DNA from 2 places in the Oleomonas cavernae genome. Region 1 is predicted to be linked to the other one. Evidence: predicted binding sites of a transcription regulator. Region 1 holds the regulator's gene; the other holds the start of a gene.
What was found. Region 1 encodes HrcA, which represses chaperone genes, less so after heat shock. Its sites were predicted from a motif close to GTTNGCACTCNCNNNNNGNGAGTGCNAAC; they were not measured.

Region 1 (14,339 bases):
CTCGCCCTTCACCAGGCCGCAGGAGATGGCGGCGACCTCGGTGCGGATCGGGTTTTCCTTGAGGTCGCCCTTGTTCATCAGCCATTCGACCGCCTGGTACAGCGCCACATAGGCGCCGGTGACGGAGGCGGTGCGGGTGCCGCCATCGGCCTGGATCACGTCGCAGTCGATCTTGATCACCCGCTCGCCCAACACCTTGAGGTCGATCGCGGCGCGCAGGGCGCGGCCGATCAGGCGCTGAATCTCCTGGGTGCGGCCCGATTGCTTGCCCTTGGCCGCCTCGCGGTCGCCCCGGGTGTGGGTGGCGCGGGGCAGCATGCCGTATTCGGCGGTGACCCAGCCCTTGCCCTGGCCGCGCAGCCACGGCGGCACCCGGTCTTCGACCGACGCCGTGCACAGCACATGGGTATCGCCGAAACGCACCAGGCACGAGCCTTCGGCATGCTTGGCATAGCCCGGCTCCAGGCTGACAGGACGCAACTGGTCGGCTTGGCGGGAATTGAAGCGTGTTGACATAGGTCCCTCAGGCGCCGGGCGCGCGCATCCGCGCGCTTGGCTCGCTCCGCTAAAGCTACGCGGGGCCTCAATGGCCCAGGTTGGCTTTGTGTTGAGGGGCCTTTTACCTGCTCTACCGCGCGCTTGCACCTGTCACTTGAGGATACCAGCCTTGGCATAGAAGGCCTTGGCCCCGGGGTGCAGGGGCACGGTCAGGCCGTCCTGCGCGTGTTCCAGGGTGATCTGGGCGCCTTGCGGGTGGGCGGCCAGGGCTTTCAGGGTGGCCTCGCTGAACAGGGCGGCGGTGATGGTCTCGACCACGTCGTCGGGCGTGGCGGCGGTGGTCAGCCACAGGGCGCGCACGGCCACGGTGTGGGTCTCGGCCACGCCCGGATAGGCCCCGGCCGGGATGATGGCGGCGGTGAAGAAGGGGTTATCGGCCATCAGGCCCTTGGCCCCGCTGCCGTTGATCGGCACCAGGGTGATCTCGGCCGGCGTGCCGGCGACCTTCGCGGCCAGGGCCGCGATCGCGCCGTCCGGCGCCCCGCCGACATAGAAAAAGCCGTCGAGCTGCCCCGCCGCCACCATCTGGGCCGCCAGGTCCGGCTTGAAGTATTCCGCCGTGAAATCCCGCTCCGACAGGCCGTGCGCGGCCAGGATCAGCCGGACATCGACCAGGGTGCCCGAGCCCGGCTCGTCGATCGCCACGTGATGGCCGGCCAGGTCGGCGAAGCTGGCGATGCCGCTCGCCTTGCGCACCACCAGGTGCACCGCCTCGGGGTAGAGGGCGGCGATGGCGCGTAAGGACTCGCGCTTGCCCTTGGCCTCGAAGGCGCCGGTGCCGGTCACCGCCCAATGGGCGACATCGGCCTGGACGAAGGCCGAATCGACGCTGCCTGCGGCCAGGGCCTCGACATTGGCGAAGGAGCCGTTGGAGGCGACGGCATTGACCACCAGGGTGGGGGTGGAGCTGGCCGTGGCGATGATGGTGCCGACGGGGAAATAGCTGCCCGCGGTGCCCGCCGTGGCGATCTTGAAATAGCGCGCGTCCTCGCTGTGCGCCGCGCCGGCGGCGCCCATCAGGGCCAGGACCGTGAATACCCCCGCGAATAGACGCCGCATGCCCCCGCCCCCGCCGTTTCCATCGCTGCCATGGATGGTCGCAGGGGCGAGGGGCGCAAGCAACCGTTCTGGTTAGGGCTGCCCTGGTCAGGGGCCTTGCGGATGGCCGCAGGCGACGGCGCAGGCTGGCGATGGGTCAAACGCCAGCGACGATTTCAAACCAGCAAAAGCGCAATTAATAATTGACTTTCTACGGATTGAAAACGGACTAACCGCGCGTGGCCCGTCGCGGCGCTCAGTGGGCGCGCCGCGCCTCGGTCAGCTCTTCCAGTTCCTGCCGCAACTGCTCGATCGTGGCCTGGTCTTCCGCGTGCTGGCGGCGCAGGAAGTCGATCTCGCGATGGGCTGCCTCGGCCGCTGTTTCCTGCTGCGACCGCATCTGCTCCATCGAGCGTGCCTGGGGCGTGATCGCGCGATAGGTTTCCCGGTCTGCCTTCTGCCGGGAGAGGATTTCCCAGAAGTTCATGGGTGGCTCCTTTTTTTGGCGTTGGTGGCTTTGAGGATAACACACGAGGGCGGGGAAGGGTTCGTGGAGGTCTGTGCTGGGGCCTCTCTACAACTGGGGCGGTGGTTGCCCTTGGGGAAACGGGCGATTGGGCTGGAAAATGGAAAAACGGATAGGAAGGAGGAAAATGGACGTAAAGCATACTGAAACTAATTCGTTATGAAATATTATTATCTATATATCCGGCTCATTCAAAAACTGTAGTCGATCACAAAGAAAATATACTCCCAATAACATCGTAATGACAATTTGCCACAATACAAAAAAGAAAATCTGAGTTATAATAATTTTGATCACCGAGAATTCAAAAAGAACATACGGTATTATTTTGGCCAAATCCGGCCCAATCAAGCGGACAAAATGAAGAAGTATAAGAAATAACAGCGAAACAAAAGAAAGGTATCCGAATAAATAGCAAATAAATTGTCTGTGAGTTAACACAAAGTCCTTCTTTGAGCCAGATTTTGTCATAATAGATAGGGTTGCAGGTTGTCCCTTTATTTTATCATCTAAACCCTTCCGCTCGAATGTTGCCACGGCAGCTAGTGCAGCAATAAAAAAGGCTATGATTAGATTAAGGAGGTCAATAATTGCAGGTATGAGTCCCTTATCTGCGAAAATCCCCATCTTTATCGATAAAAGATATACCAAGGTCGTATTGGCTATCGAAAATAACCCGGGCAAAACAAAATCATACATTGTTTTAGAGTGAAATATTCCATCGCCTTGCTTTATTGCAAGGTATCTCAAGGGTACACCAAGTTGCTTAAAAGCCCAGAGCATCTACCATCTTTCTTCGCTCTCAATTACTGAGATCATTTTCTTTTCTATCTGCAACTGTACTTTTGAGTAGCAGGCCTCAAGCATCAATCCAAACCCTGTTATCCTCTGCGATCTGGAATATAATGTTTCCATTGCATCTATTTTATCAACCATAAGCCGCGGTGAGGAGGATTTTTTGCCAGGTAAATCAGTTATTTTAAACTGAATCTCGTTGTAGTTATTGTTTTTTGCCCACAACATAACGTTACGGATATAATTCGATATTCTGTTTTCATCCACACGCTTAGTTCTGATAGTCAATTTTTCCGATATAGATTTCATTATATCGGGGGCCCCTGGGCCAGTATACTGTGGTTTTTTCTTAATAAGATTAATCTCAGACAATTCGCCTTTCTTGATATCCTCGATTATCTTTTCGCTTGGGACCCTATTGATAGATAATCTTATCTTATAGGGACGGAGTTCGACGCGAGTTTTCCCACGAGATCTCAGCACCTTCTCGTAAAGGAAATCGCTGTTTCCTTGTGTGTATTTGTCCAAAATAGAGTCCAAAAGCTTTTGAACAAGGGTGCTAGACACATTCTGCATTTGCTCAAAACACGCGCGAAATTCCCCCTGGGAATCCGCGTTGGTAGAAATAACTAAATGCGCAGACCAACCCTGCATCTCGTCATCTTCTGGCTCAACGGATCGAACATCCTCGGATACGGGTTTTATAAAAGCGGGATTTGCTGCATCCGGATCACCACGATTAATGAGAATAGTCTTAATTCCTTGACGCCCATTAGTCTTTATATCAGCAATGTAAATACAATTTACTTCAGAAAAATCACCTTGCTCCATTACTATCTTGTGATCATTGTCAAAGTACATTTTTGCCGAGCCATTTTGGTGCGCGAGCTCAATTATTTCAAAAATCTTATGTATATCCACCTCTGCGGACGCCTCTTTAGGCAGGGGATGGCCCTGCATCCGCCACATAAATATCTGCCGTTCTGTCTTGAGAGCGACCATCAACATTCCTTCCGCAGCGTGCGACAACTGAGGAGTGTACAACAACCACCGATAGGGATGTCGACCACAATGTGAAGCCCAAGGGCGACCAGCCTCTAGGCACGATGGAGCGACGCTATATTTTGAACGGCCACGGTACGCCCACAACATGTTGTGGTGACCTTCTCTCGACACACAAAAAGGCTTGGCGCCGACGCTTTTGCACGGTAAAAGTTGTGCTGCAGACGTCGTCTGACGACCGAAGCAAAAGAGGGGTCAGCAATCGCTAACCCCTCTCATAGGTGACCGGGTGGCAGAATGGATATGCGCCTGGGCGTTGCAAGCTAGGAGACGCTGGTTCGATTCCAGCCCCGGTCTCAGTCTAAGCGGTCCCGAAAGGGGCCGCTTTTTCTTTGTACTCAATCTTGACAGGAGAATCATCCCTGATTCGACAACGGATATCAAGGCGAATATCGTCGAAATTTGACGATATTCGCCGGAGCAGAGGAATGCCCTTGGAAACAGAGAGAGATGGAGAAATTCGTTTTACCGTGAACCCACAGACAATGGCGTATCTCTGTTGGCTTACCCGGAACACGACATTAGGCAAGGGCCCCAATGACGTTGCTCGCCAAATTCTGATCCAGCGTCTTACTGAAATGCGCCAAGAAGATTACAGGGATAAACAACGCCCCTAGGGCGCATGCACGCGGCTGCCTGGAATAGGCGCGCATTCCTCTAAGAGGCTCACGCCGCTGCCGGCAACGCCGCCAGCAGTTCCGTGGTGGTCAGGACCTGGTGGGCGAAGGCGGGGGCGTTGATGTCGTGGGCGGCGTGCATCGCTTCCGCGCTGAAGGCGGCGGTGGCGTCGCGCACCAGGGTGACGTGATAGCCAAGATCGGCCGCGAAGCGCGCCGTGCTCTCGATGCAGGTATTGGCGATCAGGCCGATCAGGATGACGTGGCTCACCCGGTGCTGCTTCAGCAGGAAATCGAGGTCGGTATTGGCAAAGCCGTTGCCGCTCCAATGCTCCTTGACCACGGTGTCGCCCGGCTGGGGCGCGAAATCCGGGTGCCAGTCGCCGCCCCACGAATCCTTGGCGAAGACCTGCAGCTTGGCCGCGCCCAACTGATAGGGCGTGGGGTGGTCCCAGCCGTGGAAATCGTCCGGCTCGGCCCGATGGTGGGGCACGATGAAGACCGGGATTTTCGCCGCGCGCACGCCCGCGGTGATGGCGCGCAGGTGGGCGTGCAGGTCGACGGCCGTGGCGACTTCCGCCAGCCGCGGCCACAGCTTGCCGCCGTCCGAGAGGAAGTCGTTATAGGGATCGACGAAGAGCAGGGCGGTGCGGGCGGCGTCAAAGGCTTGGGCGGTCATGGGTTCCATCCTTGCGTGTAAGTCAGGCCGCTTCCAGCAGCACGCAGGTGCCCTGGCCGCCGTCGGCGCAGATCGAGACGATGGCGCGCTTGCCCCGGCCCAGCGCGCTCAGTTCCTTCACCGCTTGGGCGAGGATGCGGGCGCCGGTGGCCGCGAACGGGTGGCCGATCGAGAGCGAGCCGCCGTGGGGGTTGAAGCGGTCCCAGGGGAAGGGGCCGAGGTCGGCGGTGACGCCCGCCTTCTCGCGCCGGTAGGCAGGGTCGGCGATGGCCTGGACATTGGCCAGGACCTGGCCGGCGAAGGCCTCGTGGATCTCCCACAGGTCGATATCGTCGAGGCGCAAGCCCTGGCGGGCCAGCAGGCGCGGAATGGCGCGGCCGGGCGACATCAGGATGCCCTCCTCATGCCAGTCCATGGCGGCGAGCTGCCAGTCGACGAGGCGCGCCGCCGGGCGGTCGCCCAGCTTGGCGCGGCCCTCGGCATCCGCCACCCAGATCGCGGCGGCGCCGTCGGTCAGGGGCGAGGCATTGCCGGCGGTGATGCTGCCCCGGCCCGAACGGTCGAACACCGGCGGCAGGGCGGCCAGTTTCTCGGCCGTCGAATCCCGCCTGACCAGGCCGTCGCGGGTAACCCCGTCGATGGCAATCACCAGGTCGTCGAAGAAGCCGGCGTCCTGGCCCGCCACCGCGCGCTGGTGGGAGAGCAGGGCGATCCGGTCCTGGTCCTCGCGGGCGATGTTGAAATGCTTCACCGTATCCTCGGTGTGCTCGCCCATGGAACGGCCCGAGATGCGGTTGGCCCAGCCCTTGACCGGCAGGTTGAAATCGTCGAAGCCGAGCGCGGTCGCGGCTTCCGCCAGCTTGCCCTGGGCGGCCAGCGCCATCAGGCGCAGGGCGGCCTCGGGCTTGAGCGCGATAGGCACCCGGCTCATGGTCTCGACCCCGCCCACCAGGCCTAAGTGGTTGCCGCCCTTGCCGATCATCCCGGCGGCCTGGATCGTTGCCATCATGCTGGTGGAACAGGCCATGATGGTCGAGAAGGCGGGGATTTCCGGGTCCAGCCCGGCATCGAGCACCAGCTCGCGCCCGATGTTGGACACGGTGGTGGAGGGAATCACCTGGCCCCAGGCCAGGAAATCGGGCCGCGCCTGGGCCGCCATGGCCCGGGCCACCGGCACCGAGAGTTCCAGCGCGTCGAACTTCTGGAACACCCCGCCCGCCTTGACGAAGGGCGTGCGCACCCCGGGAACGAGAAAGGCATCCGACATGGCAAGACCCCGTGTTGTCGTCTAGGGGATCATGCGCTTCCGGTCGGTGCCGCCGGTATCGAACCTTGGCACGGCTGCCTAACACCTAGGTATGACGGAGGGGTGCCCCGCCGTCACAGAAGCTGCAGCGCGATCGCGAACATGGCCAGCAGCCCGGCATAGAAGGCGGCGGTGCGAATATAGAGGATGCCGGCGATATAGCTCGCCGCATGGACCAGGCGGGCGCCGAGGAAGACCTCGGCCGCGACGCGCGTCACCTCGTTCGAGACCCCGGCGGCATGGGCGACCAGGATGAGAAGGCCGAACGGCACCAGGTTTTCGATCTGGTTGGCATGGGCGCGGATATACCGCCCCGGCCAGCCGGCGGGCGGCGCGAAGCGCTCGCGATTGCCCAGCAAGGGGCCCATGCCCATCTTGAGGGTCAGGGCCGTGCCCTGCACCGCGACCATGACCAGCGGTATCAGCGCCGCCAGCAGCAGCATGTAAAGCTCGAGACTCATCTGTGTACCCCTCCATGCCTCGCGGCGAGCGGAAGGTAACACGGCGGTGGCGGCAAACCGCCCCCCGCCACCCCCCATCACCCCGCCAGCGGCCGGTTCAGCTCGGTGCGCCAGGTCGTCGGGTCGGGGCTCGACTGCGGGCCGACGGCATAGAGCTCCCACAGGTCCGGCGCCGGCTTGTGGCCGTTCGCGGCCATCCAGGCCATGAACTCGCCCCAGGCGCCGGGCAGGCCTTCGTAGGGGCCGCTGTAGATCGTGCGCGCCACCTTGGCCGCGGGCAGCTCGCCCGGCTTCACCCGGCCGGCGGCTGTCACCGGTGCCGAGACCTTCACGCCCAGTTCGAAATCGAATTGGCCGTCGGTCATCTTCAGGTGGTGGGCGAAGACCGCGCCCACCGGCTCCACCCCCTGGGCGGCCAGCGTCGCCATCAGCTCAGCCACGGCGGGGCCGAAGACCTTCATCATCTGCTCCCGCGGGATGGTCAGGTGGATGACGGCGGCCGCCTGGGCCGTGGTGTCGAGGATGCGTGGCGTATCCAGCATGATTTCATCCCTCCAAAGGTCAGATTATGGTCTCGAGCCGGACATAGCTCGCTTCCATGCCGTGCTCCATGCCGGAGGCCAGCATTGCCGCGCGGGTCTGCGCATCGGGCAGGGTCATGCGCATGGTCATGAAGGTGCCGGTGCCGTCGGCGACGAAGCTGGTCTCGACGTGGTTGTCGGGTGTGCGCTCGGGCAGGAACATGCGCTCGACATGGACGATCCGGCTGAACGGCACCAGTTCCAGATATTCGCCGGTCAGGTAGAAGCCGCCGCCCTTGCCGTCGCTCCATTCATAGCGGATCTTGCCGCCCACGCGGGCCTCGTTGAGGCACACCGGCATGGTCCAGCCCTCCGGCCCCAGCAGCCATTGCTGGATCAGCGCGGGCTCGGTATGGGCGCGGAAGACAGCCTCCGGCGCGGCGGCAAAGCGCCTGGTGACGACGACATGGGCGTCGCCCTCGGTCCTGATGCTCAGTCTGGGCACGTTATGTCCTCCCTGATTACTTCGGTGTCATGGCAGCCAGCACCGCGTCCAGCCGGTCGTAGTTCCTGGCAAGCGCCTCGCGCAGCATGGTCAGCCACTGGTCGATCGCCTCGATCCCGGCCGGGGCCAGCCGGCAGGGCCGCCTGGTGCCCTCGGCCCGCCGGATGATCAGCCCCGCCCCCTCCAACACCTTCAAGTGCCGCGACACCGCCGGCTGGGTCATCGCGAACGGCGCCGCCAGTTCCATCACCGTCGCCTCGCCCAGCGCCAGCCGGGCGAGGATCGCCCGGCGGGTGGGGTCGGCGAGGGCGGAGAAGGTGGCGTCGAGGTTGGGCAAGGGCGGGCTTTCTTTTCAATAAAGAGATTGTTATATAACAAGTTAGTTATCGTCAAGCGCCGTCCGGCCCTTTGGGGTACGCACCCGACGTTGGAAAGAGTATTGGTGGCCGGGAACGGAAAGGCCGCTTTAGGGCTTCCGGTTACGAAAGCCGAGCCGCCGAGGTTCAAACCAGGCCGAAAAACCGGCTTCAACGCGAAAGGGACAGGCAATGCAAAAGAACACGATTTGTCTCTGGTACGACAAGGACGCCGAGGCTGCCGCCCGCTTCTATGCCGAGACCTTTCCCGACAGCGCGGTGACTGCCGTGCGCCGGGCCCCTGGCGACTATCCGTCCGGCAAGGCGGGCGACGTGTTGACGGTCGAATTCACCGTTGCGGGCATTCCCTGCATCGGCCTGAACGGGGGCTCCTATTTCAAGCCCGACGAAGCCTTCTCGTTCCAGATCGCCACCGACGACCAGGAAGAGACCGACCGCTACTGGAATGCCATCGTCGGCAACGGCGGCCAGGAGAGCGAGTGCGGCTGGTGCAAGGACCGGTGGGGGATTTCCTGGCAAATCACCCCGCGCGTGCTGACCGACGCGATGGCGATGGGCGGTGACGAGGCCAAGCGCGCCTTTGACGCCATGATGACCATGAAGAAAATCGACGTCGCGGCGATCGAGGCGGCGCGGCGCGGGTGACGCCCATCGCCAGCGGTAGGCCCTACCGCCAATCGTCCATCACCAAGCATTCCGCCCGGTTGTAACCCGCCTCTTGCGTAGGCAAGGGGTGTCGCCGGATCTTGCGAGTCTGAGGTTCGCGAATACGCCCTGCACAACTGGGCTGAGTAGGCGGGTGAGCGTCATGATAGACTGGAGTGCACTTTCGCATGCGTATGGTGAGGCAACAGACGTACCCGAGCTGATCAGGCGGTTTCGTACGCATCCCAGCGGGGCAATCTCCAAAGAATTGTGGAGTTGCCTGTGTCACCAGGGCACCGTCTACCCTGCGAGTTTTGCCGCACTCCAGCCACTTTGCGAATTGGCTAAGGGCCTTTCCCCTTGGAACGGCTCTCGCCGCTGATGCTAGTTGGCGCGATCATCGCGTCGGACGATTTGGTTGGGGTCGATCAGCGGCCAACCGACATGATCCAGGCAGTCATCCCAGATGCTGAAGCCCTTATGGAAGACTGCCTGGCTTCAGGCGAACTCGACCAAGAAGCCTTCATCTATTGCCTGCAAACCTTATGTGCCCTCGCTGGGCATCTTTTCTGGGGGCGAAATCTTTCCTATCTCTTTAGTGGCGAGTTTTCCGGCAACTGCTCCGCTTGCGGGCACAGCCTATATTTCGTTGTTGGCGCTTATGGCTTTTTCTGCGTGGGTGAGGAATGGATCGGTCCGAGGAAGCGTACCAGTACTCAAAACCCTATCTTCCCCTCCCCATTGCAACACCTTTCGCCCGTGGCAGCATGGCTCCACCAAAAGGCCGTCGCACATGATCAGCTTGAGGTAGCGAAGCAAATCCTTCACCTGTTTGGCACCACAAAATGTCCAGAATGCAATATAATGTTGGAGGTTTCCCCAGCAATAACTCAGGCAAGCGGTAGCTCGGGAGATTAGAGTAGGAGTCCGATCGGTCGCCTACCGCCAATCGTCCATCACCAGGCATTCCGCCCGGTTGTAACCCGCCGCGCCATCGCGCAGCATGGCCACGCCTTCGAAGGCGACCTTGAAGCCGCGCGCTTCCATCAGCGCCAGTGCCCGGCTGCGCGCCGCGTTGGTGCCGGCCATCAGGGCGGTGGCGCCCAGGCCGTGGGCATAGGCCTCGCAGGCGGCCAGCAGGCGGTCGAAGGCGTCGGCGGCGCCGGGTTTTGCGGCGCCGAACTTGACGTAGACGGTGTCGCTGCCGGCTTCGGTCCCGGCGCCGGCATGGCAGACGGCGAAGGCAACCAGCTCGGTGCCATCGTGGACCAGCACGGTATCGCCCAGCTTCTGCGCCGCCACCGCGGCGATCTCGCCCGTCAGGTCCAGGCCGGGATAGACCGCACCGGCCAGGGCCCGGCAGGCGGCGAGGCTGCCTGGCCGCGCGGCGATCGTCGTCCAGGGGGCGGTGTCGGCGCGCTCCACCCGCTTGGCCATCACCGGGGTGAGGGCGCCGACGGCAAAGCCGAATTTGCCGTAGAAGCCATGGTGCTTGGGGCTGTCGGGGAAGGTGAACAGGCCCAGTTGCCGGGTGCCCCAGGCCGCGAACAGGGCCATGGTGCGTTCCAGCAGTTGGCGCGCGATGCCCTGGTCCCACAGGTCGGGGCGGATGGTCAGCGGGCCGAAGAAGCCGAAGCTGCCCCAGTTGGCGGCGAAGTTGGAGCCGACCAGTTCGCCGTCGCGGAAGGCGCCCAGGGTGGCCTGCGGGTCGGCGTGCCAGCGCGGAGCGATCAGGGCAGCGTCGCCCATGAAGCTCGACGGCTCGGGCAGCCCCACGAAGGTGCCGAAGGCCAGGCGGAAGATGCGGTCGGCGGCGGCAAGGTCGGCTTCGGCCAGGGGCCGGATCTCGATGTCCATGGCGGTGCTTTCGGGGTTACGGCATGACCACGGCGAGGTAGGGCGCGGTCGGCTTGTCCGCGGCGCCCGCCATCGCCGGGGCGGCATGATGCACGGGTTTCAGGCTTTTGAGATAGGCCGCAAGGGCCTGGGCGTCGGCATCGGACAAGGCGCCATAGTGGCCATAGGGCATCGCCGGCGCCAGCACCCGGCCATCGGGCCGCACGCCGGTGCGCACCGCGGCGACGATCTGCGCCGCCGTCCAGGTGCCCAGGCCCGTTTCCCTGTCCGGCGTCAGGTTGGGCGGGTAGAAGATGCCCAGGCCCGGAATCTGGAAACCCACCGTCGAGCCGGCGAGGTAGCGCTCGGGATCGGGCTTGCCCAGCAAGGCCCCGGTGGTGTGGCAGCCGCCGCAGTCCATGATGGTGGCGAGATATTCGCCGCGCTCGACCTGGTCGTCGGCGCGGGCGGGAGCGGTCAGGGCGGCGGCGATCACCGCCCCGATGATGAAAGTGTCGCGCATGGGTGGGCCTGTCGGCTGCGGTTTCGATACGAAAGACTTATAATGAGATAATTATCTTATAACAAGATAAAAGTCTCCATGCTTCCATCGAGCGCGACACCCCCTACATTGACGCCCCCGTCCCCCTCCCTACATTGCAGCCGCAAACCAAGGGAATCCGCGATGATCCAGGAGCTGAACGAGCGTTCACGCCAGATCTTCCGCACGATCGTCGAGGCCTATCTCGAGACCGGCGAGCCCGTCGGCTCGCGCACGCTGTCGCAGCGCTTGGGCTTTCCCCTGTCGCCCGCCTCGATCCGCAACGTCATGTCGGATCTGGAGGCGGCGGGCCTGCTCCATGCGCCCCACCATTCGGCCGGGCGCCTGCCGACCGACGCAGGGCTTCGCATCTTCGTCGACTCGTTCCTCGAACTGGGCAGCCTGACCGATGACGAGCGCCGCACGATCGAGGGCCAGGCGGCGGCCGAGGGGCGGGGCCGTTCGGTCGAGGACCTGCTGACCGAGGCGACCCGGCAATTGTCGGGCCTGTCGCAATGCGCCGGCCTGGTCATCGCGCCCAAGGCCGACAACCCGCTGTCCCATGTCGAATTCGTCTATCTGGGACCCGGGCGCGCCCTGGTGGTGTTGGTCTCCCAGGACGGTTCGGTCGAGAACCGCATCATCGACGTGCCTTTGGGCATGACGCCCAGCGCCCTTCAGATGGCCTCCAACTATACCTCCGCCCGGCTGGGCGGGCGCACCATGGCCGAGGGGCGCAGCGGCATCCTCAAGGAGATCGAGGACCGCCGCGCCGAATTGGACCTCCTGACCGCCAAGGTGGTGGAGGCGGGCCTCGCCACCTGGTCGGGCGACGAGGAGCGCAACACCCTGATCGTCTCCGGCCGGGCGCGGCTGCTCGACGACCTGACCGCGGTCGAGGATCTCGAACGGGTGCGGCAATTGTTCGACGATCTTGAATCCAAGCGCGATGTCCTCCAATTGTTGGACCTCGCGCACGATGCCGATGGGGTGCGCATCTTCATCGGCTCGGAGAACAAATTGTTCAGCCTGTCGGGCTCGTCGCTGATCGTGGCCCCGTTCCGCCGGGCCGACGAACGCATCGTCGGCATGATCGGGGTGATCGCGCCGACCCGGGTGAATTACGGGCGGGTGGTGCCGATGGTGGATTATACCGCCCGGATGATCGGCCGCCTGATCCGCTAGGTATCGACCCTCAAGTTTGATTTCGCTGGAAGTATCATGACGACGCAGAACGAGAATGCCCAAGCCAACGAGCCCGAGATCGAGGCGGAAGCCGCGATCGAGCTCGAGATTCCGGCCGGTCCGACGGTCGAATCGCTGCTCGCCGAGGTGGCGGAGCTCAAGGACAAGCTGCTGCGCGCCTTCGCCGAGAGCGAAAACATGCGCCGCCGCTTCGAGCGCGAGCGCGAGGACACGGCCAAGTATGCGGTGACCAAGTTCGCGCGCGACCTGACCTCGGTCGCCGACAACCTGCGCCGCGCCATCGACACCGTCCCGGCCGAGGTCCGCGCCGCCGACGAGGCGGTGGCCAACCTGCTGGCCGGCGTGGAGCTGACCGAGCGCGAGCTGCTGGCCGCCTTCGAAAAGGCCTCGATCACCAAGATCGCGCCGGCGGTGGGCGAAAAGGCCGATCCGCATCGCCACGAGGTGCTGTTCGAGGTGCCCGGCACCGGCCAGCCTGCCGGCTCGATCGTGCAGGTGATCCAGACCGGCTACCAGATCGCCGACCGCCTGCTGCGCGCCGCCAAGGTCGGCGTCGCCAAGGCCGACGCCCCGGTCCACGTCGACCAGACGGTCTGAAGAGCGAGCGCCAAGCCCCCCTGGGCCATTGAGGCCCCGCGGAGCTTCAGCGAAGCGAGCCAAGGCCGCGGAAGCGGCCGCCCGGCGTCTGAGGGGCCCAAAAAAACAACTGCCCTCGGGATGACGGCTCCGTCATCCCGAGGGCAGCACCCCGACGGTGCGTCTGGTGCGATCGGTCCGGCCGGACGCTTTGGCAGCCGGCCGAGGAGCCCCCCGGTTCCACCGATCTCACGATCGCGAGCGCAGCCTAGGCCGCGGGCGGCCCGGGCGACAGAGGCCCAGGGGTACTGGTACTTTGGTACTGGCGGCCGCGGTGCTTGAGCGGCGGCGCGAAGCCCCGCATGGTGGGCGCCGGAAACGGGGGATCTGCCGATCATGATGCCGGGTGCGCAAGCGGAGAGGGCCGGCCCGGCGGATATCGATCCCGCGGTGCTCGCCGCCGCGCAGATCCGCGCCATGTTCGGCAATGCCCAGCCGGGCTTCACCCATATCCTGCTGATCGGCCTGACCGGGGCCATGGCCTGGGATTTCGCGCCCCATGGCGCGGTTGTGCTGTGGGCGGCGGGAATCATGGCGGTGGGCCTGATGCGCCTGGCCATGGTGCGGCGCTTCACCGCCGTGGCGCCGCCCGACGCGGCCCTGCCGGGCTGGGAGCGGGCCTATCTGGCCCTGGTCGCGCTCAACGGCGTGATGTGGGGCAGCGCGGCCACCCTGCTCCAGGCCCCGGGGCACTACGAGCTCGAGGTCGCCATCGCCTTCGTGGTCGGCGGCATGTGTGCGGCGGCGACCATCACGCTCAGCCCGCGCTACCGCGCGATCCCGGTCGCCGTCGTACCGGCGCTGGGCATCCTGGCCGGGCAGTTCTGGCTCTCGGACATCCCGACCTCGAACGAGATGGCCTTGATGCTGCTGGTCTATCTCTTGGTGCTGCTCAATGTCGGCCGGCGGATGAACGCCCAGGTGCGCGAGTCCTTTGCCCTACGCTTCACCAACCAGGCCCTGGTCGCCTCGCTCAGCGATGCCCTGGCCCAGACCCGCCGCGCCCTGGACGAGGCGCAGCGCTCGGCCC
Region 2 (14,339 bases), 2.0 Mb from region 1:
AACCTGGCGCTCAACATGTTCACCCAAGGGGTCGACCCCGAACTGGTGATCGACGATATCGACGAGTTGCGCCGCACCGCCGAATATTGCAACCAGTTGCCGGTCCACCCGCGCCATCCCTATGCCGGCGACCTGGTGTTCACCGCCTTTTCGGGCAGCCACCAGGATGCGATCAAGAAGGGTTTCGCCGCCCGCCGGTCGCAGAACGACGTGGTCTGGGAAGTGCCCTACCTGCCTATCGACCCGGAAGACCTGGGCCGTTCCTACGAGGCGGTGATCCGCGTGAACTCCCAGTCCGGCAAGGGCGGCGTCGCCTACCTGCTGGAGGAAGACTACGGCCTGCACCTGCCGCGCAAGCTGCAGATCGAGTTCAGCCGAGTGGTTCAGAACTTCACCGACACCACCGGCAAGGAAGTCTCGGCCAAGGACCTGTTCGACATGTTCCGCAAGGAATATCTCGAGGCCCGCTACCCGCTGGAATTCGTCGATCACGTGACCCTGCCCGACAGCCACGCGACCGAGAAACGCACCATGACCAGCCATGTGAAGCTCTACGGATCGTCCAAGGAGGTGCACGGCCACGGCACCGGCCCGATCGACGCCTTCTGCGACAGCCTGGCCAAGGAACTGGGCATCGCCCTGGAAGTGGTCGATTACAGCCAGCACGCGGTGGGCAAGGGCGCCGACGCCGAAGCGGTGACCTATGTCGAGATGAAGGGTTCGGGCACCGCCACCCTGTTCGGCGTGGGCCGCGACCGCAACGTCACCGTCGCCTCGCTGAAAGCCGTCGCCAGCGCCGCCAACCGCCTGCACGCCCAGGCGGCCGGCGCCAGCGTCGCCGCGAAGTAGGCAATGTAACCCCCTCCGCCCAAACGGGGGGAGGGGGATTGCACCGGCACCCTGCGTCCTTCGAGACGGCCCTTTGGGCCTCCTCAGGATGAGGAGAATCTTTATGGCAAAAAGACTTTCCTCATCCTGAGGAGCCATGCGAAGCGTGGCGTCTCGAAGGACGCACCGCGCCTGTCCAAGGAGCGGTCAGGTCCCCGTCTCGGTCCCGCTCGCGAACGGCAGGCCTTCGTCGGCCCAGCCGGTCATGCCCCCGATCATGATCTTCACCGGCCGGCCCAGCGCGGCCAGGGCGAGCGCGCCGCGGTCGGCGCCGTTGCAGTGCGGGCCGGCACAATAGGTGACGAAGACGGTCTCGGCCGGCCAGGCCGCCAGGCGCCGCTCGTCGATGTCGCGGTGGGGCAGGCTGACCGCGCCCGGCACATGGGCCTTGGCATAGGCGGCGCGGCCACGGACATCGAGCAGCACGAAATCCGGCAGCCCCCGGCGCAGGGACTCATGCACATCCCAGCAGTCGGTCTCCAGGCTCAGGCGGCGGCGGAAATGCTCGAGGGCGGCTTGCGGGGCGGCGGCGGGTGTTTCGGTGACCAGGCTCGGCATGGTGATCCTCGCAGAAGGCGGGGCGATCATCGCCCGGCGCAGGAAATGCTGGTAGGCGGCAGGATTGACACCTATCGTCAAGATCATGCCAAAACACCCGCCCAACCGCCTGGTCGTCACCCTTGCCTATGATGGCCTGTGTACCTTCGAATTCGGCGTCGCGGTCGAAGTCTTCGGCCTGGCCCGGCCGGAGATAGGGGACGACTGGTATCGCTTCGCGGTGGCCGGCGTGGACGATGGGCCGATGCGGGCCACGGGCGGGGTGCGCATCCTGGCCGACGGCGGGCTGGACCTGCTGGCCCAGGCGGGCACGATCATCGTGCCGGGCTGGCGCGGGGCAGCGGTAACGGTGCCGGCGGCCCTGATCGCGGCGCTGGCGGCCGCCAGGGCGCGGGGTGCGCGGATCCTGTCGATCTGTTCGGGCGTCTTCGTGCTGGCGGCGGCGGGCCTGCTGGACGGCGGCCGGGCGACCACCCACTGGCGCTATGCCGGGCTCCTGGCCGCGCGCTATCCGGCCATCACCGTCGATGCCGACGTGCTCTATGTCGACAACGGCCAGATCCTGACTTCGGCCGGCAGCGCCGCGGGCATCGACCTGTGCCTGCATCTGGTGCGGCGGGATTTCGGCGCCGAGATCGCCAACAAGGTCGCCCGGCGCCTGGTGGTGCCGCCGCACCGTGACGGCGGCCAGGCGCAGTTCATCGAACGGCCGGTGCCCCGGCCGGCCGAGGGCGCGCGCCTGGCCCCGCTGCTGGACCGGGTGCGGCAACGGCTGGACCGCGCACATTCCATTGCCGCCCTGGCCGCCGAGGCGGGCATGAGTGTCCGCACCTTCCTGCGCCGCTTCGGCGAGGTGACCGGCTCGACCCCGGGCGAATGGCTGCTGGCCGAGCGGCTGCGCCATGCCCGCGACCTGCTCGAGGCGGGCGACAGTTCGATCGAGGCGATCGCCCAGGCATGCGGCTTCGGGGCGGCTGCCACGCTCCGGCATCATTTCCGGCAGCGGCTGGGCACCACGCCTTCGGCCTATCGTGCCCGTTTCGCGGTTGGTGACAGCGGGAACCTCGAGGCCCCGGGTTCGTTAGAATTGTAAGCGTCGCTTGCCCCGATGGGGGCGCGACCCTACCTTTAAGGACATGGATGCACCCCGATTCCGGGGCCACCGGCGCACGGCCACGTGCGCAAGGAGCAGGGTCATGGCCAAGTATCGTTTAGCGGCCGCCGTCTGTGCGGCCTTGTCGCTGTCGCTGGGATCCTTCGCGTCGATCGCGCTCGCCCAGACCACAAGCCCGGAGGATGACCGGCCGCCACTGCTGTCGGCCCCGCCGCCGCCGGAAGAGGCGCCCACGGGCGCTGCCGCCGCGGCCCGCCGCACGCCGGGTGCTGCCGGTCAGCCCGAGCCGGGCACCCAGACCGATTTCTTCACCGACGCCTTCACCCAGTATCCGCCCGAAGTGGTGCCGCCCGGCGCCACCCAGCGCCCGGTCACCACCGAGGGCTCGTCGGCGATCAAGTGATGACCCGCGGCATCAGCTCACAGGCTTGATGCCGCAGCCCTTCAGGACGATCCGGGTGATCGTGCGCGTTGCCGTCTCGAAATCGGCATCGCTCAATTTCTTGCGGCCCAGCACCGCGGTCATCTGGGCCGCGAAATCGGCATAGGTCTGGGTCGCCGCCCAGACCAGGAAGAAGAAGTGATGGGCCGGCACCGGGTCCATCTTGCCCTGTGCCGCCCAGCGCTCCAGCACGCCCGCCTTGGCCTCGACCCAGGGCTTCAGGTCCGCCTCCAGGAAGGGCTTGAGGATCGGGGCGCCCCGGATGATCTCGATCGCGAAGATGCGTGAGGCCAGCGGGCGTTTGCGCGAATAGACCAGCTTGCGCCTGATGTAGTCGGTCAGGGCCACCGCCGGGTCGTCGTCCTGGGTGATGTCGCCGAAGGCCTTCAGCCACAATTCGACGATGCCGGCGACCACGGCGCGATAGATCGCCTCCTTGGTGCCGAAATAATAGTGGACGTTGGACTTGGCGAGGCCCGCGGCCTCGGCGATCTGGGCCGTGGTGGCGCCGTCGAAGCCGCGTTCGGCAAAGACCTTTTCCGCCGCGGCGATGATGCGCAGCCGGTTGCGTTCGCGAATGCGCCCGCCGCGCGGGCCGTCGCCGTTGGCCGCCTCGATCTCCACCGTCTGCTCCATGCCACCTCGCCGTGCCGCACCACCATGGCTATCGAATGCGAGGACGCTTGGGAAGACAAGCACGGCTGATCGCCGGGCGGCGAAAACCTGACCGAACGGACAGACCGGTTGCAATCGCGCCCGCTTGCCTCGAACCTGATCGCCGTGCCTGATCTGTGCCCGCGTGTCCCGCAAGGAAGAGAGATGAGTGTCGACCTGCTGATCCGCAACGCCACCCTGCCCGACGGGCGCACCGGGCTGGATATCGCCATCGAGAAGGGCCGCATCGTCGCCGTCGAGGCCGGCATCGCGGCGGCGGCGGGCAGGGTCGTCGATGCCGCCGGCTGGCTGGTGACGCCGCCCTTCGTCGACAGCCATTTCCACATGGATTCGACGCTCAGCCTGGGCAATCCCCGCCTGAACCAGAGCGGCACCCTGCTGGAAGGCATCGCCATCTGGGGCGAACTCAAGCCGTATCTCACCGTCGAGGCGATCAAGGCCAATGCGCGCGAATTCTGCAACTGGGCGATCGCCCGGGGCACGCTCGCCATCCGCAGCCATGTCGACATCTGCGACGACCGCCTGCTGGCCGTCGACGCCCTGCTCGAGATCCGCGAGGAGCTGCGGCCCTATATCGACCTGCAACTGGTGGCGTTCCCCAGGACGGCTACCTGCGCTATGCCCGCTCGCCCGAGAACCTGAAGCGCGCGCTCGACAAGGGCGTCGACGTGGTGGGCGGCATCCCGCATTTCGAACGCACCCAGGCCGATGGCGCGGCCAGTGTTGCCGCCCTTTGCGAGATCGCCGCCGACCGCGGCCTGATGGTCGACATGCATTGCGACGAGTCGGACGATCCCTGGTCGCGCCATGTCGAGAGCCTCGCGGCCGAGACGACGCGCCTGGGGTTGCAGGGCCGGGTCACCGGCTCGCACCTCACCTCCATGCATTCCATGGACAATTACTATGTCAGCAAGCTGATCGGCCTGATGGCGGAGGCGCGGCTGAACGTCATCGCCAACCCGCTGATCAACATCACCTTGCAGGGCCGCCACGATACATATCCCAAGCGCCGGGGCATGACCCGGGTGAAGGAATTGATGGCGGCCGGCCTCAACGTCGCCTGCGGCCACGACTGCGTGATGGATCCCTGGTATGCCATGGGTTCCCACGACATGCTGGAAGTGGCCAATGTCGGCCTCCACGTCGGCCAGATGACCGGCGTTGGCGAAATGCAGGCGATGTTCCAGTCGGTCACCGCCAACGGCGCCCGCACCCTGAACCTCGACGGCTATGGCCTCGACGTCGGCTGCCACGGCGACCTGGTGGTGCTCCAGGCGCGCAACCCGATCGAGGCCCTGCGCCTGAAACCCGCCCGTCTATGGGTTGTGCGCCGCGGGCGCGTCATCGCCCAGACCCCGCCGGTCGAGGCAACGGTGCACCTGGGCAACGAAACCGTGAAGGTCGATTTCACACGCCCTCTCTGACTCGTCATCCCGGCGAAGGCCGGGATCCATTGCCCTGGCAGGCGTCGTGGCTGGTCTCAGGTCTCGCTGCACATCCATGGATCCCGGCCTTCGCCGGGATGACGCATGGGGCGGGCATCAGGGCAGGGCGACTCTCCCTGGATATCTTATTGAAGGCGCCCGGTTGGCGACTGGCACTCGCGGGCACCCAAGTCGCACGCCGGATCATCGGGAAACCGCCCGGCCTTGTCGGGCCAATGCACTTGAAGGCAACTGAACTGTCGGGGTGTAAGTCCCTGCGAGGCGGCGAACCAGATGGCCCAGCCCAGGTGCTCCCGGTAAAGAGACGGCGAGAATTCCACGAGCCGCACCGGCCCGCGTTCAAGTACCTGATCAAGCTGAACGCCGGGGGCCGGCACTTGCCCCTTGCTCTTGAGCTCTGCCACCGCGTTGTTGATGACCTGCCCCAAATACTCCGTGCGAAGGCCGAAGCAGATCAACTCAGGCCAGCCAAAGGTAACAGCCAAGCCGACAGTGTAGGCGAAGGGAGGTAAATTCGGGTCGTCGTTCTCCCCTGAAATGATCAGTTTGACCTGCCAGCCCACCCGCTTGACCGTGTCGATTACATCTTGCTCGGCTCTGTCGAATTCCTGAGTCACAGGCCAGCCCCTTTTCCACCCTGGGATGGTGCCTTTGCACCCCTAGAACAAATGCCCGATCCAGCCTGACATGGCGTCCCACGAGATGACGCTCATGTAGACCAGGAAGCTGATCGCGGCGATGCCGCCGACGACGCCGATCAGGGTCATCAGGCCATCCTGTTCGATCAGGCCGAGCGCCAGGAACACGATGGCGATCGACAGGGGAATGTTGGTGAAGGGGATGGGGCTTGCCAGCATCAGGCCGAGCGTCGCGACCAGCAGGCCGACGAGGCGTTCCTGGGTCCAGCCGGTGAGGAAGGCCAGGCGGGGTTTCAGCACCCGCTCCAGGCGGGTGACGACGCCCAGGCTGCCGCGCACCACCCGCTGCAGGTCGCCGGTCAGGATCGAGCGCCGCCGGACCCGCTGCGGCAACCAGGGCCGGGGCAGGCCGATGGCCATCTGCAGGGCGATGAAGGCGATGGGAAAGCCGGCGATGGCCGAGAGGCCGGGCGGCGTGATCGGCAGGGTGGTGGGCAGGGCCAGCAGCAGGATCAGCAGGCCGAAGCCGCGTTCGGCCAGGGGATCGACGATCTCGCCGATCGAAATGCGCTCGCCCGAATAGCCGAAGGCGAGGGTGACCAGGGCTTCCGCCGCGGTCGGCTCGCGCAGGGTGTGCTTGTCCTTGTGACGCGCCACGAAGCCTCGCTTGAGCAACTAACTATGGTCGAGCCGGCGCGCCAGCCGGCGTTCGCGGTGGACCGAGACCGACAGGATCAGGCCCACGCCGATCATCAGGGTCATGGTCGCCGAGCCGCCGTAGGAGACCAGCGGCAAGGGAATGCCCACCACCGGGATCAGGCCCATGACCATGGAGAGGTTGATGAAGACATAGAGGAATAATTGGGTACCGATGCCCAGCGCGACAAGGCGCCCGAACTGGTGACGTGAACCAAGCCCGATCGCCAGGGCATAGCCGAAGACGCAGACGTAGAGCAGGATCAGCAGCAAGCCGCCGATCATGCCGAATTCCTCGGCCAGTTGCGGGAAGATGAAGTCGGTATGCACCTCGGGGACAAAGCGCAACTGGCTTTGCGTCCCCAGCAGGTAGCCCTTGCCGAACACCCCGCCCGAGCCCAGCGCGATCATCGATTGCAGGATGTTGTAGCCGGCGCCCAGCGGATCGGCTTCCGGGTTGAGGAAGGTCAGCACCCGGCGGCGCTGGTAGTCGTGCAGGAATTCCCAGGCAACGGGCAGGGCGCCGATGCCCGCCGCGATGATGATGCCGAATTTCCACAGGCGCACCCCGGCCAGGAAGAAGATCGCGCCCGAGCCCAGCAACAGCAGGCTCGCGGTGCCTAAGTTGGGCTGCTTCAGCACCAGCGCGACCGGCAGCAGGACCATGAGCAGGGGCACGATCAGCACCGTCGGCCGGCCGATCTGTTCGGGCATGACGCCGTGGAAATAGCGGGCGAGGGCCAGCACCAGGGCCAGTTTCATGATCTCGGAGGGCTGGATCTGGAAAAACCCCAGGTCGATCCAGCGTTGCGCGCCCATGCCGATCGAGCCCATCACCTCGACGCCGACCAGGCCCGCCAGGGTCACGCCGTACAGCACATAGGCGTAGCGGGCATAGAGCGAGACGTCGATCACGGCGACCACGACCATGACGCCCAGGCCGACGACGAAGCGCGCCAACTGCCGCCCCGCCCAGGGATCCCACTTGCCGCCGGCGCTGGAATAGAGCATGGCGACGCCGATCGCCGCGATGGCGATCACCAGCAGCACGAGGCCCCAGTTGATCGACAGGAGGCGCGTCCCCAGGGACGGGTTTTCGTCGCGGCTCGAATAGAAGCTCAACGCTCGGGTCTCGAAATCATGGTGTGCAGATGCCCCGTTCTAGCCCGGAACAGGCGCCAGGGCAAAGGCGCTCACGCGCGCCGGAATACCGCAGCGATGAGCAGCCAGGCCCAGCCGACCAGCATCAGGGTGCCGCCGATCGGGGCGACCAGCCCCAGGCGCAGGTCGGCCAGCGCGATGCCGTAGAGGGCGGCGGCAAAGAGCAGGGCGCCGGCGGCCAGGCAGAAGGGTGCCGCGGCCCAGACCCAGCCCTTGTCGACCAGCCGCAGGCCTGCTACCGCCGCCGCCCCGTGGATCATCTGGTAGAGGCTGGCGGTGCCGACCAGGGCCAGGGCCTCGGGCGTGGCGGTCGCTTTCAGGGCATGGGCGGCAAAGGCGCCGAGCCCCACGCCCACCAGGCCGTCGAGTGCCGCGATGACAAGGGTGAGGCGGTACAAGGCACCCTTCAGGCGACCGCCATGGCGCCGGCGAAGGCATCGGCCAGGACGTTGGCGATCCTGGCCCGGCTGTTGTCCGAGGTCAGCAGCTTTTCGTCGGCGACATTCGACAGGAAGCCGGTCTCGATCAGCAGGGCCGGCACGTCGGGCACCTTGAGCACGGCGAAATTGGCGGAACGGCGCGGGTTGTCGAGCAGGCGCAGCTTGGCGCCGGCGGTCCGCACGATGTGCGCCTTGCGCGCCAGCGCGGTGTTCAGGGAGTGGCGCCGGGTCAGGTCGAACAGGATCGCGGCCACTTCCGGGTCGGCGACGCCGATGTCGATGCCGTGGATCAGGTCGGCGGCGTTTTCCCGGTCGGCGATGGCCGCGGCGAGGCCGTCCGACGCCTTTTCCGACAGGGTATAGGCCGACAGGCCGCGGGCATCGGGGTTGGGCGCCGAATCGGCGTGGATCGAGACGAACAGGTCGGCCTGCACGCGCTGGGCGACGGCAGCACGTTCCTGCAGGGGCACGAAGACGTCCTTGCGCCGGGTCAGGACCACGCGGTAGGTGCCGCCGGCCTCGATCCGGGCGGCGATGCGCCGGGCCAGGTCAAGCGTGATGGTTTTCTCGAAGGCGCCGCTGGGGCCGATGGCGCCGGGGTCGCGGCCGCCGTGGCCGGGGTCGAGCACGATGATCGGCCGCTGGTCGATGGGCGTGGTCGCCGCCGGCGCCTTGGGCTTGCGGCCCGGCATGGGCACGCCGCCCGCCAGTTTCGCGGCAAGCGCGTCCCCCGCCCCAGCCGACAGCAGAAAGGGGAGCGATAGGCCAAGTTTCAAGACCGAGCGACGATCCACCGACGGGAACTCCGCAGCACGACGAAGAACAGGCCACCCCCGATTTCCCCATCGGCCCGATGCCTGCTCCAAGCCTGCGAAAATGCCAAAGAAATCACAGTAAATCAAGAAGTTGTCGCGATTCACTCAGATTCCGATCGAAGCCAGGTTCCATGCTGCACTGCCAAATTGCGGATTTCATTGTGAAATTCGCCCTGGCGTTCTTGACAGCGGCAGGGGCGAAGCCTAAGTCTGCGCGGTCCGCTGGCACTCGCCACTGAGGAGTGCTAGCAACGCGGCCCCCATAGGCCTTTGTCTACATCCGGAGGAGGTTTCCATGAAGTTTCGGCCGTTGCACGATCGCGTCGTCGTCCGTCGCATCGAAGGCGAAGAGAAGACCAAGGGCGGGATCATCATCCCCGACACCGCCAAGGAAAAGCCGCAGGAAGGCGAAGTGATCGCCGTCGGCGCTGGCGCCCGCAACGAGAACGGCGAAGTCGTGCCGCTCGAAGTGAAGGCCGGCGACCGCATCCTGTTCGGCAAGTGGTCGGGCACCGAGATCAAGCTGGAAGGCGAAGACCTGCTGATCATGAAGGAATCGGACATCCTCGGGATCATCGTCGCCACGAAGGCCGGCAAGAAGGCCGCCTGATCTACGCCCCGGCATTAGAATTCAAGGAGTAAGCCAATGGCTGCCAAGGAAATTCGCTTCAATACCGATGCGCGCGCCAAGATGCTGCGCGGCGTCGAGATCCTCGCCGATGCGGTGAAGGTCACGCTCGGCCCCAAGGGTCGCAACGTCGTCATCGAGAAGTCGTTCGGCGCCCCGCGCATCACCAAGGACGGTGTGACGGTCGCCAAGGAAATCGAACTCGCCGACAAGTTCGAGAACATGGGCGCCCAGATGGTGCGCGAAGTGGCCTCGAAGACCAACGACATCGCCGGTGACGGCACCACCACCGCCACCGTGCTGGCCGCCGCGATCGTGCGCGAAGGCTGCAAGGGCGTTGCCGCCGGCATGAACCCGATGGATCTGAAGCGCGGCATCGACCTCGCGGTCGAGGCCGTCGTCGCCGACGTCAAGAAGCAGTCCAAGAAGATCGCCGGCTCGGCCGAGATCGCCCAGGTCGGCACCATCTCTGCCAATGGCGAGAAGGAAATTGGCGCAATGATCGCCAAGGCCATGGAGAAGGTCGGCAAGGAAGGCGTGATCACGGTCGAGGAGGCCAAGGGCCTCGACACCGAACTCGACGTCGTCGAGGGCATGCAGTTCGATCGCGGCTACCTGTCGCCGTACTTCGTGACCAATGCCGAGAAGATGACCGTCGAACTCGACAACCCCTTCATCCTGCTGCACGAGAAGAAGCTCTCGGGCTTGCAGGCGATGCTCCCCGTCCTCGAGGCGGTGGTGCAGTCGGGCCGTCCGCTGCTGATCATCGCGGAAGACGTCGAAGGCGAAGCGCTGGCCACCCTGGTGGTCAACAAGCTGCGCGGCGGCCTGAAGGTCGCGGCGGTGAAGGCGCCTGGCTTCGGCGATCGCCGCAAGGCGATGCTGGAAGACATCTCGATCCTGACCGGTGGCCAGGTCATCTCGGAAGACCTCGGCATCAAGCTCGAGAACGTCAACCTGAAGATGCTCGGCTCGGCCAAGAAGGTGTCGATCGACAAGGAAAACACCACGATCGTCGACGGCGCCGGCAAGAAGGATCAGATCCTCGGCCGTTGCAACCAGATCCGTGCCCAGGTCGAAGAGACCTCGTCGGATTACGACCGCGAGAAGCTGCAGGAACGTCTGGCGAAGCTCGCCGGCGGCGTTGCGGTGATCAAGGTCGGCGGTTCGACCGAAGTCGAGGTGAAGGAGCGCAAGGATCGCGTTGACGACGCGCTGCATGCGACCCGCGCCGCGGTCGAAGAAGGCATCGTCCCGGGCGGCGGTTCGGCCCTGCTGTACGCGTCGCGTGCTCTGGACAAGGTCGTCGTCGCGAACGAGGACCAGCGTCACGGCGTCGACATCATCCGTCGCGCCCTGCTGGCCCCGGTCCGTCAGATCGCCGAGAACGCCGGCAAGGACGGCGCGGTGATCTCGGGCAAGCTGCTCGAGCTCAAGGACAACAAGCAGGGCTACGACGCCCAGACGGACGTCTACACCGACATGGTGAAGGCCGGCATCATCGACCCGACCAAGGTCGTTCGTACCGCCCTGCAGGACGCCGCTTCGGTCGCCGGCCTGCTGATCACCACCGAGGCGATGATCGCTGATCGTCCCGAGAAGAAGGCCCAGCAGATGCCGGGCGGCGGCGGCATGGGCGACATGGGTGGCATGGACTTCTGATCCAGCCACACAAGTCTGCAGCCAAAGAGACGGGGTCGGCGCAAGCCGGCCCCGTTTTTCTTTGTGCGCACGGGTGGCGTGATGGCCGGATATGCTATCACTCGGTCAGTGCTGGCATCGGGAATTGCTTCATGAACAAGACGCGCCTCGGCATTGTTGCCGTCCTGGTCCTGGGGCGATCGGCCTCGCCGGCTGGCTCCTGTCGGGCAGCGGCGAGGCGCCGCGGGTCGCGGTGCTGAACTGCGACACGATCCGCGCCGATCTCGATGCCGTGATCGCCAAATTGGCGCCCGACCGCAAGGTGACGGTCTCGGGCCTCGAATGCACGCAAACCCGCCTGGCGCTGGCCGAACTGCGCCTGATGCCGGCCGATGTCTCGCTCGATGCCTCGACCATCACGCTGACCGGCCTCGTCCTGACCGGGCTCGACATCGAAAACATCAAGGCGTTCCTGGCCCCGGCCGCGCCGGGGACAGCGGCGCCGGATCGTCTTTCCCTGGCCGGCGAAATCACGGCGGCCAAGGTGCGCTTCGAGGGTGCTGCCAGCAGCGTTGCCTTCGATGATGCGCATGTGGCCGGGATCAGCGGCCGGCCACTGGCACAGGAAGGCACCCTGCGCGACTGGCTGAGCGCCCTGGCGTTCGACAGCGCCGCCGCCCGGGAAGTGCAACTCGATCCGCCGGGCACGACCCAGCCGACCGTCAGCTTCCACGCCGTCGCCGTTTCGGCCTTCGACGGTGCCAGGGTCGGCAGGATCGACCTCCATGGCTGGGCCTCGGCGGCACCCGACGGCTCCGTCCGCGTGGGCTGCGACCGCGCGACCTACGATGGCATCAGTGCCAGTTCCCTGGCCCTCATGACCGGCTATGGGCCCGATATGCCGGCCTCGACGCCCGAGCAGATCCAGGCTGACCCGAAAGCAGCCTTGGGCGAGATGGCCCGGATGCTCGAAGCCATGGGCAAGGATGTTTCGGTCGATCAGGCGAGCGGCGAAAACTGCGTCATCTCGGGCAAGACCCCGGCTGCTGCCTTCGACGGCAAGATCGCCAAGTGGACCGTCACCAGGCAGGTCGGGATCAGCTTTGCGCAGATGGCCTATGAAGGGTCCGAATTCACCATCCGGCCCGGCGACGAGAAGATCGTCGTCACCCTGGGCCGCTTTGCGATGTCCGGCGTGGATCTCGGCGGGTTCTTCAAGCCCTGGGCCGACGGAACCGGCATGGCGCCCGATTTCGGCGGCTTCCGTGTCGAAGGTTATGAACTGGCGGATCTCGCGGTCGCCCGGGAGGGGCTGCCGCCGGTGAAGCTGGGAAGTTTCGTCGTCAAGGGCAGCGACTATGTCGACAATATCGCGTCGGCCGGCTCGGTGCGGCTGTCGGGCTTCGTCTTTCCGATCGCGATCATCGACTCGCAAGAAGCCCGCCGGCCGCTTGCCGACCTCGGCTACGACGAGATCAAGCTGGACGCCAACATCGCCTACACCTACGACCACAAGACCAAGTCGCTGGAAATGAAGCAGTTCGAGATTGCCCAGGCGGACGGCGGCACATTTTCCCTGACGTTCAAATTCGTCGACTACGACATCAAGGCCCTTTACGAGGCCATGAGCGCCATGCGGCCGCCGTTATCCCTGGCCGGCGCCAAGCTGGAGGCGCTGACCGCCAGCTACGAGGACCATTCGCTGTTCGGCCGCCTCATCAAGGTCATGGCGGGGGAGCAGGGTATCTCGCCCGAGGATCTGGTTGCCCAGACTCAGGAAGACCTCGCCAATGCCTCCCTGTCGGCGCCGGGGCCGATCACCAAGGCAGCCGTAACCGAGGTGACGCGCTTCTTCGCCGACCCCAAGCGCATCGTGCTGACCCTGGCCCCGACCCGGATCGCCACCTTTGCCGAGATCGGCGGCCGGATCGAAGACATGGAGGGGCTCGCCAAGCTGTTGGGCCTGAACGTCAAGGCGGACTGAGCGTGCCGCTCGCCGCCGGGGTGCGCAGCGACAGGCCCTCCCAGATCCCGACCGCGACCAGGACCACGGTGGTGGCGGCGCTGAGCAGCAGCGGCGAGGTGAAGAAACCGGCGGGAACGAGCAGGGCGAGCAGGCCCAGCCCGACCAGGTGCGACAGCGGCAGGTTCGGGGCGCTCAGGCGCTTGAACAGCATGTTGCCCAGCAGGTAGAGCGCCGGCCCGCCGATCACCACCGCGGTTACGCCCGGCTCGCCATGGCCCGTGGGATGGGCCAGGACGAATTCGTCCGCCACCGCCGTCACGATGATGCCCGCGACCAGCAGCAGGTGGATATAGGTATAGCCCAGCCGGGCGATGCGGCCGGGATCCTCGGCGCTGGCGATATGGTGGCTGCCGCGTTCGGCGCCGATGTTGAAGTAGATCCACCACATGGCGACGCTGCCGATGAAGGAGGCCAGAAAGGCGCTGATCGTGACCGGATCGGCTGCCAGCTCGGCAAAGGTGGCGCCGGTCACCAGGATCGATTCCCCCAGCGCGATGATCACGAACAGGGCGCAGCGCTCGGCCAGGTGCCCGCCCTCGACGTCCCAGTCGCTGGTCATGGAACGGCCCAGGCCCGGAACCCTGAAGCCCTGGGACGGCCCGGCATATTCGATCGCCAGCGCCACCACCCACAGGGCCAGCCGCGTCTCGCCTTCGGCCAGGCCGCCGGCAAGCCACACGGCACCGGACACGGCCAGCCAGATCGAGATACGCTGAAAGTTACGGAAATTGCCCGGGCTGTGCGGCTTCAGCGCCCACAGCATGAACAGGCTGCGGCCAAGCTGCATGGCGACATAGGCGCCGGCAAAGAGCAGGCCGCGCGCCTCGAAGGCTTCCGGCAACGAGGTCGACAGCAGCAGGCCGGCCAGCATCAGGCCGAACAGCATCAGCCGGACGGCGGGCTTGTCGGGATCGAGCCAGTTGGTGACCCAGGAGGTGTAGATCCACACCCACCAGACCGCCATCAGCAGCAGCGCCGTCTCGAGCGCGCCCAACGGGGTGAAATGCTTCAGCAGCGAATGGGAAAGCTGCGTCACGGCGAACACGAAAACCAGGTCGAAGAACAGCTCGACGAAGGTCACCCGGCCATGTTCGTGCGGCTTGCGCTGGCGCAGTACGCTGGAATGCTCGCCTGATCTGCCCATTACCCACCCCGATCGCCTAACCCTTGGT

Region 2: the regulator HrcA is predicted to act here: its motif matches at 9,094-9,122, upstream of groES (co-chaperone GroES).

The regions. Positions count from the first base shown of each region.
Region 1 covers NZ_QYUK01000011.1:4,216,980-4,231,318, forward strand. The annotation lists gene rph (ribonuclease PH) at 1-516, opposite strand, end outside; gene D3874_RS24265 (TAXI family TRAP transporter solute-binding subunit) at 649-1,617, opposite strand; gene D3874_RS24270 (hypothetical protein) at 1,853-2,083, opposite strand; gene D3874_RS28180 (hypothetical protein) at 2,297-2,905, opposite strand; gene D3874_RS28185 (hypothetical protein) at 2,906-3,919, opposite strand; tRNA gene D3874_RS24275 (tRNA-Ala) at 4,203-4,276, shown strand; gene D3874_RS24280 (isochorismatase family cysteine hydrolase) at 4,646-5,275, opposite strand; gene D3874_RS24285 (thiolase family protein) at 5,298-6,542, opposite strand; gene D3874_RS24290 (MAPEG family protein) at 6,656-7,042, opposite strand; gene D3874_RS24295 (GyrI-like domain-containing protein) at 7,120-7,584, opposite strand; gene D3874_RS24300 (SRPBCC domain-containing protein) at 7,604-8,068, opposite strand; gene D3874_RS24305 (ArsR/SmtB family transcription factor) at 8,085-8,405, opposite strand; gene D3874_RS24310 (VOC family protein) at 8,617-9,090, shown strand; gene D3874_RS28190 (hypothetical protein) at 9,451-10,008, shown strand; gene D3874_RS24315 (GNAT family N-acetyltransferase) at 10,030-10,947, opposite strand; gene D3874_RS24320 (c-type cytochrome) at 10,964-11,449, opposite strand; gene hrcA (heat-inducible transcriptional repressor HrcA) at 11,612-12,652, shown strand; gene grpE (nucleotide exchange factor GrpE) at 12,689-13,270, shown strand; partial or broken gene D3874_RS32230 (sensor histidine kinase) at 14,219-14,339, shown strand, end outside.
Region 2 covers NZ_QYUK01000011.1:2,212,589-2,226,927, reverse strand. The annotation lists gene leuA (2-isopropylmalate synthase) at 1-849, shown strand, start outside; gene D3874_RS14495 (rhodanese-like domain-containing protein) at 1,036-1,533, opposite strand; gene ftrA (transcriptional regulator FtrA) at 1,532-2,539, shown strand; gene D3874_RS14485 (hypothetical protein) at 2,643-2,963, shown strand; gene D3874_RS14480 (TetR/AcrR family transcriptional regulator) at 2,976-3,638, opposite strand; gene D3874_RS32465 (amidohydrolase family protein) at 3,822-4,319, shown strand; gene D3874_RS32460 (cytosine deaminase) at 4,289-5,101, shown strand; gene D3874_RS14470 (DUF4262 domain-containing protein) at 5,248-5,739, opposite strand; gene D3874_RS14465 (exopolysaccharide biosynthesis protein) at 5,782-6,417, opposite strand; gene rodA (rod shape-determining protein RodA) at 6,436-7,578, opposite strand; gene D3874_RS14455 (DUF423 domain-containing protein) at 7,650-8,015, opposite strand; gene D3874_RS14450 (N-acetylmuramoyl-L-alanine amidase family protein) at 8,024-8,749, opposite strand; gene groES (co-chaperone GroES) at 9,168-9,482, shown strand; gene groL (chaperonin GroEL) at 9,519-11,162, shown strand; gene D3874_RS14435 (hypothetical protein) at 11,287-13,125, shown strand; gene D3874_RS14430 (low temperature requirement protein A) at 13,112-14,311, opposite strand.